Regions from separate parts of the Streptomyces sp. V4I23 genome, predicted to be linked through region 2. Evidence: riboswitches for the same ligand, from Rfam matches in the RefSeq annotation. Region 2 holds a riboswitch; the other holds the start of a gene.
The links. A riboswitch is a leader RNA that binds a small molecule or an ion and turns the genes downstream of it on or off. The one in region 2 is predicted to bind S-adenosylmethionine.

Region 1 (4,679 bases), 1.4 Mb from region 2:
CGCAAGCCGCGTGAGATCAACTGGCTGTTCGGCTTCCTGCTGTTCGTCCTCGGCATGTTCACCGGTTTCACCGGTTACTCGCTGCCCGACGACCTGCTCTCCGGCACCGGTGTCCGCTTCACGCAGGGCGCGATCCTGTCCACGCCGATCGTCGGCACGTACATCTCGATGTTCCTGTTCGGCGGCGAGTTCCCCGGCCACGACATGGTGGCCCGGTTCTACTCGATCCACATCCTGCTGCTGCCGGGCATCATGCTCGGCCTCGTGGTGGCGCACCTGATCCTGGTCTTCTACCACAAGCACACGCAGTTCGCGGGCCCCGGCCGCACGAACAAGAACGTCGTCGGCATGCCCCTGCTGCCGGTGTACATGGCCAAGGCCGGAGGCTTCTTCTTCCTGGTCTTCGGTGTCATCGCGATCATCGCCGGCCTGTTCACGATCAACCCGGTGTGGGCGCTCGGCCCGTACCGCCCGGACCAGGTGTCCACCGGTGCCCAGCCCGACTGGTACATGGGCTTCGCCGAGGGTCTGATCCGTGTGATGCCGGGCTGGGAGATCAACCTGTGGGGTCACACGCTCGTCCTGGGCGTGTTCATCCCGCTGGTCCTCTTCGGTCTGGTCCTCGGGGCGATCGCCGTCTACCCGTTCATCGAGTCCTGGATCACCGGCGACAAGCGCGAGCACCACATCCTGGACCGCCCGCGCAACGCGCCGACCCGTACCGCCCTGGGCGTCGCCTGGGTCACCGGCTATGTGATCATGCTGCTCGGCGGTGGAAACGACATCTTCGCCACGCACTTCCACCTGTCGATCAACTCGATCACCTGGTTCGTCCGGATCACCTACTTCGTCGGACCGGTTCTCGCCTTCATCATCACGAAGCGGATCTGCCTGGGTCTGCAGCGGCGTGACAAGGAGAAGGTGCTGCACGGACGCGAGTCCGGCATCATCAAGCGCCTGCCGCACGGTGAGTTCGTCGAGATCCACGAGCCGCTGTCGCAGGCCGACCGGTACAAGCTGACCGCGCACGAGCAGTACAAGCCCGCCGAGATCGGCCCGACGGTCGACGAGAACGGTGTGCGCCGCAAGATCGGCCGTATGGAGAAGCTGCGCGTCAAGCTCAGCAAGGGCTACTACGGCGGCGACAACCAGGTCGCCAAGCCCACGGTCGACGAGTACAAGGAGATCACCAGCGGCCACGGCCACCACTGATCACCTGACCTGTCGGTCGCCACAGCGCGGGCCCCGTCCATCGAATGGACGGGGCCCTTCGCTGTGCCCCGGGGCTGGATAGGGTGGGTGCCATCCTTATCGGCTTGTGGACCCAGGAGTGGACCATGAACGTTGTGACCCCGGTTGGCGGCGACAGCGTGGCGGCCCACTCCTGGCCGAGCGTGCTGAACGCCCTCCTCGACAACCGCGACCAGAGTGCCGACGCCACCGCGTGGGCCATGGACCGCATCCTCAGCGGCGAGGCCACCGACGCGCAGATCGCCGGCTTCGCGGTGGCCCTGCGGGCCAAGGGCGAGACCGTCGAGGAGATCTCGGGCCTCGTACGGACCATGTACGAGCACGCCAACCTCATCGAGGTCCCCGGCCCCAGTGTCGACATCGTCGGCACCGGCGGCGACGGCGCGAAGACGGTCAACATCTCCACCATGTCCGCGATCGTCGTCGCCGGTACGGGCGCGAAGGTGGTCAAGCACGGCAACCGGGCCGCCTCGTCGGCGAGCGGGGCCTCGGACGTCCTGGAGAAGCTCGGCGTCAATCTGGAGCTGACCCCGCAGCGCGTGGCCGAGGTCGCCGAGGAGGCCGGGATCACCTTCTGCTTCGCGGTGAAGTTCCACCCGGCACTGCGCCATGTCGCCATGGCCCGCAAGGAACTCGGCATCCGCACCGTCTTCAACTTCCTGGGCCCGCTCACCAACCCGGCCAAGGTCAGGGCCCAGGCCACCGGCGTCGCCGACGCCCGGATGGCGCCCATCGTCGCCGGCGTCCTCGCCGAGCGCGGCTCCTCCGCGCTGGTGTTCCGCGGCGACGACGGGCTGGACGAGCTCACCACGACCGCGACGTCCCGCGTGTGGAGGGTCCGGGACGGCGAGGTGACCGAGGAGGCGTTCGACCCGCGGGACCTCGGTATCGACCTGGTGCCCGTGGAGGCCCTGCGCGGCGCCGACGCCTCGTACAACGCCGACGTGGCGCGCCGCCTGCTCGGCGGCGAGACCGGCCCGGTGCGGGACGCCGTCCTGCTCAACTCGGCGGCAGCGCTGGCGGCGCTGGAGCCGACCGACGGCACGCTGAACGAACAGCTGGCGGCCGGTATCGCGCGGGCGGCGCAGTCGATCGACTCGGGCGCGGCGCGGGCGGCGCTGGAGCGCTGGGTGACGGCGAGCAACGCGTGACGTCCGGCGGAACGACGCACCACGGGTGAGTCCGGCAAGGGCGCGGTCCACTATGCGGACCGCGGCCTTGCGCCATCCGAGACGTATGGCAGGATGCTCTCCAAGGTCATGAGTGACAGCGATTACGGCCCCGGCCCGCTGTCCGGCAACCCTCCGTCCGTGGCGGGGTGCCCCGGGTGAAGACCAGGCCGCAGGCAGCGAGGTCTGTGGCAAGCGCGGACCCCTTCCAGCCCTGGGGTCCTGGTCCTCGAGGAGCTGTCTCGTGAGCAAGCGAATGCGATAGGGCGTTCCGCCCCTTCTTCACCACACCTCCGTGCGGGATGTCCGCGCGTCGAGGTCTTTCCCCGTACGCCGTTGCACAGCTGCGCTGTTGCGCCGTCGCGGGGCCTGTCGAAGCCAACTCGCCTTTTCCTGCCGGGAGATACCGTCATGTCCGCACGCCCTGTCGCCGCCGCCGCCACCGCCACCGCCTCCGCCGCCGCCACCGCCTCCGCCGCTGCCGCCGCCGACTGCGACCCCTGCTGCTCCGCGCCGCTGCCCGTCCTCGGCCGGGACGTCACCGTCCCGCTCGTGACCGGCGGCGAGGTCACGTACGCCGCCCTCGACTACGCGGCCAGCGCCCCGGCGCTCCAGCGCGTGTGGGACGACGTCGCCGCGTACGCCCCCTACTACGGCAGCGTGCACCGGGGCGCCGGATACCTCTCGCAGCTGTCCACCGACCTGTTCGAGAACAGCCGGGCCACCGTCCACTCCTTCCTCGACTGCCGGGACGGTGACCAGGTCGTCTTCACCCGCTCCACCACGGACTCGCTGAACCTGCTCGCCGCCGTGCTCCCCACCGACTGCCAGGTCTTCGTCTTCGAGACCGAGCACCACGCGTCGCTGCTGCCGTGGAGTGATGCGCGCGTGACGTACCTGAATGCGCCGCGCACCCCGGAAGAGGCGGTACGGACGCTGGAGCACGCGCTCGCCGAGCGCGACCCTTACGGTCCGGCGCTGGTGTGCGTGACCGGTGCGTCGAACGTGACCGGTGAGCTGTGGCCCGTGAAGGAACTCGCCGCCGCTGCCCATGCGCACGGTGCGCGCATCGTGCTGGACGCCGCCCAGCTCGCGCCCCACCACCTCGTGTCCGTACGGGAGTTGGACGTCGACTGGGTCGCGTTCTCGGGGCACAAGCTGTACGCGCCGTTCGGTTCCGGCGTGCTGGCCGGCCGCGCCGACTGGCTCCAGGACGCGGAGCCGTACCTGGCGGGCGGCGGCGCGTCGCGGAAGGTGGCGCGGCGCGCGGACGGCGGCGTGGACGTCGAGTGGCACACGACGGCCGCGCGCCACGAGGCCGGTTCGCCGAACGTGATCGGCGTCTACTCGATCGCGTCCGCCTGCAAGGCGCTCACGGAGGCCGGCTTCGACACGCTGGTCGAGCGCGAGCAGCACCTGATCGCGAAGGTGCGCGAGGGGCTGGCGGAGGTGCCGCAGGTCCGCGTCCTGTCGCTCTTCGGCGACGACGCGCCGCGCGTCGGCGTCATCTCGTTCGTGGTGGACGGCTGGAACAGCTCGCACTTCGCGGCGGCGCTGTCGGCGGAGTACGGGATCGGCGTCCGGGACGGCCTGTTCTGCGCCCACCCGCTGGTGCGCACGCTGCTCGGCAGCGACCCGCAGGAGGTCGGCGAGTGCGGTGCGCCGGAGGCGGAGCCGGGGGAGCAGTCGCTGAACGCGATCCGCGTGAGCTTCGGCGCGGGCACGCCGGACGAGCATGTGGAGCGTTTCGTGGGGGCGGTGCGGGAGCTGGTGCGCGAGGGCGCGAAGTGGACGTACCGCACGGAGGACGGCCGCTGCGTCCCCGCGGTCTGAGTCAGGGGGCGGCGCAGCCGGGTGCGCCGCCCTCCCCCATAGCCCTGCGGGCATGGGAGGTGCCCCCAAGCGCTACGCGTCGAGGCCGATCGCGAACGCAGCCTCCAGATCGTGCTGCGAGTACGTGCGGAACGCCACGTGCGTGTCCGTCGCCTCGACGCCCGGGATCTTGCTGATGCGGCCCGGAATCACGTCCGCCAGGTCGTCGTGCTTCGCCACGCGCACCATGGCGATCAGGTCGTACGTGCCGGTCACGGAGAAGACCTCGCTGACGCTGTCCAGCGCCGCGATCGACTCGGCGATCTCGGGGATGCGGTCCACACTGGTCTTGATGAGCACGATCGCGGTGATCACGGTTGGCTTTCTCCCTCGGTGGCCGCTGCAGATGTCCTCACTCTAGTCCCACCCCGGAATCGGCCCCAGGCG
Region 2 (4,679 bases):
ACTTTGGCGCATTCTTGTGGAGCGGGAACGCATTGCCGAGCGGCCGGCGGAGGGGGCTTCCCAGACTCTACCGCGCTCAACCATGCAGAATTGCCCCCTCCGCTTCTCTCGCGGAGGGGGCAATACCGATAACGCGGGGTGACGCGGAGGAGATCAGCCGCCGGCGACGGCGGGGATGATCGAGACGCCCGCACCGTCCGGCGTCGCCGTCTCCAGGCCCTGCTCGAAGCGGACGTCGTCGTCGTTCACGTACACGTTGACGAAGCGGCGCAGCTTGCCCTGGTCGTCCAGGACGCGGGCCGCGATGCCCGTGTGGTTCTTCTCCAGGTCCGCGATGACCTCGGCCAGGGTCGCGCCCTCGGCGGGAACCTCGGCCTGCCCGCCCGTGTACGTGCGGAGGATGGTGGGGATACGGACGTTGACGCTCATGCGAGGCCAGCCTCTCGGAAAGAGTCCAGGTTGGGTCGGATGACAGCGGTCATACCCGTCGTGGGCGCCACCGCGTCGAGGGTCTTGAGGCCGTCACCCGTGTTGACGACGACCGTGGTCAGGGACGGGTCGATGGCACCGGCCTCGATCAGCTTCTTCGCCACACCGAGGGTCGTGCCGCCGGCGGTCTCCGTGAAGATGCCCTCCGTGCGGGCCAGCAGCTTGATCGCGTCCACGATCTGCTCGTCGGTGACGTCCTCGACCGCGCCGCCGGTGCGGCGGCAGATGTCCAGGACGTACGGGCCGTCGGCCGGGTTGCCGATCGCCAGGGACTTGGCGATGGTGTCGGGCTTCTGCGGCTTGACCACGTCGTGGCCCGCCTTGAAGGCTACGGACACCGGGGAGCAGCCCTCGGCCTGGGCGCCGAAGATCTTGTAGGGCTTGTCCTCGACCAGACCCAGCTTGATCAGCTCCTGCAGCCCCTTGTCGATCTTGGTGAGCTGGGAGCCGGAGGCGATCGGGATGACGATCTGGTCGGGCAGCCGCCAGCCGAGCTGCTCGCAGATCTCGTACGCGAGCGTCTTGGAGCCCTCGGCGTAGTACGGGCGGAGGTTGACGTTCACGAAGCCCCAGCCCTCGCCGGCGGGGTCTCCGATGAGCTCGGAGCAGAAGCGGTTGACGTCGTCGTAGTTGCCCTCGATGCCAACCAGTTCACCGCCGTAGACCGCGGCCATGACGACCTTGCCCTGCTCCAGGTCGTGCGGGATGAACACGCAGGAGCGGAGGCCGGCGCGGGCCGCCGCGGCGCCGACCGCGCCCGCGAGGTTGCCGGTGGAGGAGCAGGAGAGGGTGGTGTAGCCGAAGGCGCGGGCGGCCTCCAGGGCCTGGGCGACGACGCGGTCCTTGAAGGAGTGCGTCGGGTTGCCGGAGTCGTCCTTGACGAAGAGCTTGCCGGCCTCGACGCCCAGCTCACGGGCGAGGTTGTCGGCCTGGACGAGCTTGGTCCAGCCGGGGTTCAGGTTCGGCTTGTCCGCGACGTCGGCCGGGACGGGCAGCAGCGGGGCGTAGCGCCAGATGTTCTCGGGGCCGGACTCGATCCGCTCGCGCAGGGCCTCGGGGTCGCCGCTCGGCACGTCGTACGCGACTTCGAGCGGCCCGAAACAGACCTCGCACGCGAAGATCGGACCGAGGTCGAACCGCTCGCCGCACTCGCGGCAGGAGAGCCCGGAGGCGGGGCCCAGGTCGACGGATCCGGTGGAACCAGCGGAGCCGTTGGTGGTGGCGACAGTCTGCACAGCCATGGAGGCGAGGCCCTTTCTCCTCATCTTCCCCGCGGCGCATCTCGCCGCGAGACGGAATTGGCACCTTCCCTAGCCGTGAGCCTCGCGCGATGTGCGCAGAGATCGGCTGGAGGGTTGCCGGGGCTTCAACGGGCCGTGTCCCTCTGCCCCTCTGGATGAGCGGTATTCGGTTGTCGGCGCGGTGACCCCGACATGCGGCGGTCATGCGCGTTGTTCAAGACTGTAACCGAACCCCTGGACGCTTGAGATGGTCGTCCGATCCGCGAGATGGAGATCACGTGCTGGATGAGGTGGAGCGCTGGCTCGCCCGACGGTCCTGGTCGGTGGCCGACCGCCCTCTCGGCCGGCTGCTGGCCGCCAAGAAGAACACCACGGTGAGCGTGGTGCTGCCGGCCCTGAACGAGGAGGAGACGGTCGGGGAGATCGTCTCCTCGATACGCGACGCGCTGATGTCGGGCCCCGTTCCGCTGGTCGACGAACTGGTGGTGATCGACTCGGCGTCGAGCGACCGCACGGCCGAGGTGGCCGCCGCGGCGGGCGCGCGGGTGGTCCACCGGGACGCCGTCCTGCCGCGCATACCGGCGGTGCCGGGCAAGGGCGATGTGCTCTGGCGGTCACTGATGGTGACCACTGGTGACATCGTGTGCTTCGTCGACGCGGACCTGCGCGAGTTCTCCCCGGACTTCGTCGTCGGGATCGTCGGGCCGCTGCTGACCGACCCCGAAGTGCAGTTCGTCAAGGCGATGTACGACCGCCCGCTCGGCTCCGCCCCCGCTCAGGGAGGCCGGGTGACGGAGCTGGTGGCGCGGCCGCTGCTGAATCTGCACTGGCCGCAACTGGCCGGTTTCGTCCAGCCGCTGGGCGGCGAGTACGCGGCCCGGCGCTCCCTGCTGGAGCAACTGCCGTTCCCGGTCGGTTACGGAGTGGAGCTGGGCCTGCTGGTGGACGCCCTCAACCTGGTGGGACTCGACGCGCTCGCACAGGTCGACGTGGGCACGCGCAGGCACCGCCACCAGGACGGGCAGGCCCTTGGCCGGATGGCGGCGACGATCTACCGCACGGCGCAACTGAGGCTGGCCCGCGGCCATTTGGTGCGGCCCGAGCTCACCCAGTTCGTGCGCGGCGAGCACGGATTCGAGCCCCGGGACCACCCGGTGGACACCGAGGAGCGGCCGCCTATGCGCGAGATCGGTGAGTACGCGGCGCGTCGCGCGGCATAAGCCGGGACCTCCGTCCCTTTTGTCTAACTTTCCTATGTATGAACCTCATGGACCTCACCGACTTCATGGACGTCATGCGCGGGATCCAGGGCACGGCGCCGGCCCTGGCCGCCGAGGGGCCGCGGTACACCGGTGAGCCGGCCCGCACCGGTTCCACCGCCGAGCAGCTGTGGCTGCTCGGCGGGGTCGCACTCAGCCTGACCGCGGCGGGCGTGGTCGCCGTCGCGGCCGCCCGTGGCCGGAAACGTGACACTGACCCGCGGCGCGGCCGCACGCACGTTTGAGGCCATACGGGACGGGCTAGGTTCGCCACATGGTCACCGACGCTGCTCAGATCCTCGTCGCCTCCAACCGCGGCCCGGTCTCCTACTCACCGGACGGCAAGGGCGGGCTCGACGCCCGCCGCGGCGGAGGCGGCCTCGTCTCCGGCCTCTCCGCGATCGGCTCCGACGCGCAGTCGCTGTGGGTGTGCGCCGCCCTCGGCGACGGCGACCGCGAGGCCGTGCGGCGCGGGGTGAGCGAGCCGGGCGTCAGGATGCTCGACATCGATCCGGCCATCCACTCCGACGCGTACAACGGCATCGCGAACTCGGTGCTGTGGTTCGTGCACCACATGCTCTACCAGACTCCGCTGGAGCCGGTCTTCGACCGGGAGTTCCGTCGGCAGTGGGACGCCTACCGGGCCTACAACCGCGCCTTCGCCGAGGCGCTGGCCGCCGACGCGGCACAGGGCGCGGCGGTCCTCGTGCAGGACTACCACCTCGCGCTGGTGCCGGGGATGCTGCGCCAGATGCGCCCCGACCTGCGGATCGGCCACTTCACGCACACGCCGTGGGCGCCCCCGGACTACTTCGGGCTGCTGCCGGACGACGTCGCCGAGGAGCTGCTGCGGGGGATGCTGGGCGCGGACCGGCTGGGCTTCCTGACGCAGCGGTGGGCGGACGCGTTCGCCGCGTGCTGCGAGCGGGTCACCGGCGGCACCGGCACGACGGAGATCGGGGTCCACGGGCTCGGCGCCGACGCGGGCTTCCTGCGCGAGCGGGCGCACCGGCCGGACGTGGCGGAACAGATGGCGCAGCTGCGCGAGCAGGTGGGCGAGGGCCGCAGGACGATCGTGCGCGTCGACCGGACCGAGCTGTCCAAGAACATCGTGCGCGGTCTGCTGGCGTACCGGGAGCTGCTGGAGACCCGCCCCGAGTGGCGCGAGCGGGTCGTCCACATCGCGCTCGCCTACCCGTCGCGGCAGGACCTCGCGGTCTACCGGGACTACACGGCCGAGGTCTCCCGGATCGCCGCCGAGATCAACGAGCGGTACGGCACCGCGGGCTGGACCCCGGTCGTCGTCCACGTCAAGGACGACTTCGCCCGCTCGCTCGCCGCGTACCGGCTGGCCGACGTCGCCCTCGTCAACCCCATCCGGGACGGCATGAACCTGGTCGCCAAGGAGGTCCCGGTCGTCTCGGACGCGGGGTGCGCGCTGGTGCTGTCCCGGGAGGCGGGGGCGTACTGGGACCTGGGCGAGGACGCGATCACGGTCAACCCCTACGACGTGACCGGCACGGCGGAGGCGCTGCACGCGGCGCTGACGATGCCGGACGCCGAACGGGCGGAGCGCACGAAGCGCCTGTCGGCGGCGGCGACGTCGCTGCCGCCGCGGCGCTGGTTCCTGGACCAGCTGGAGGCCCTGCGGGCATGACGCCCGGGGGTCGTGGCCGCTGCGCGGGGCCGT

Region 1: another riboswitch for S-adenosylmethionine. It lies ahead of QFZ82_RS28705 (aminotransferase class V-fold PLP-dependent enzyme); the one in region 2 lies ahead of thrC (threonine synthase).

What each region holds. Positions count from the first base shown of each region.
Region 1 covers NZ_JAUSZW010000004.1:5,806,260-5,810,938, forward strand. Annotated here, with positions in the region: gene QFZ82_RS28695 (cytochrome bc complex cytochrome b subunit) at 1-1,212, shown strand, start outside; gene trpD (anthranilate phosphoribosyltransferase) at 1,338-2,402, shown strand; SAM riboswitch class IV at 2,507-2,624, shown strand; gene QFZ82_RS28705 (aminotransferase class V-fold PLP-dependent enzyme) at 2,832-4,253, shown strand; gene QFZ82_RS28710 (Lrp/AsnC family transcriptional regulator) at 4,326-4,607, opposite strand; partial or broken gene QFZ82_RS28715 (rhomboid family intramembrane serine protease) at 4,604-4,679, opposite strand, start outside.
Region 2 covers NZ_JAUSZW010000004.1:4,377,539-4,382,217, reverse strand. Annotated here, with positions in the region: gene QFZ82_RS22240 (MoaD/ThiS family protein) at 154-429, opposite strand; gene thrC (threonine synthase) at 426-1,730, opposite strand; SAM riboswitch class I at 1,748-1,892, opposite strand; gene QFZ82_RS22230 (glucosyl-3-phosphoglycerate synthase) at 2,009-2,950, shown strand; gene QFZ82_RS22225 (hypothetical protein) at 2,989-3,234, shown strand; gene QFZ82_RS22220 (trehalose-6-phosphate synthase) at 3,264-4,646, shown strand.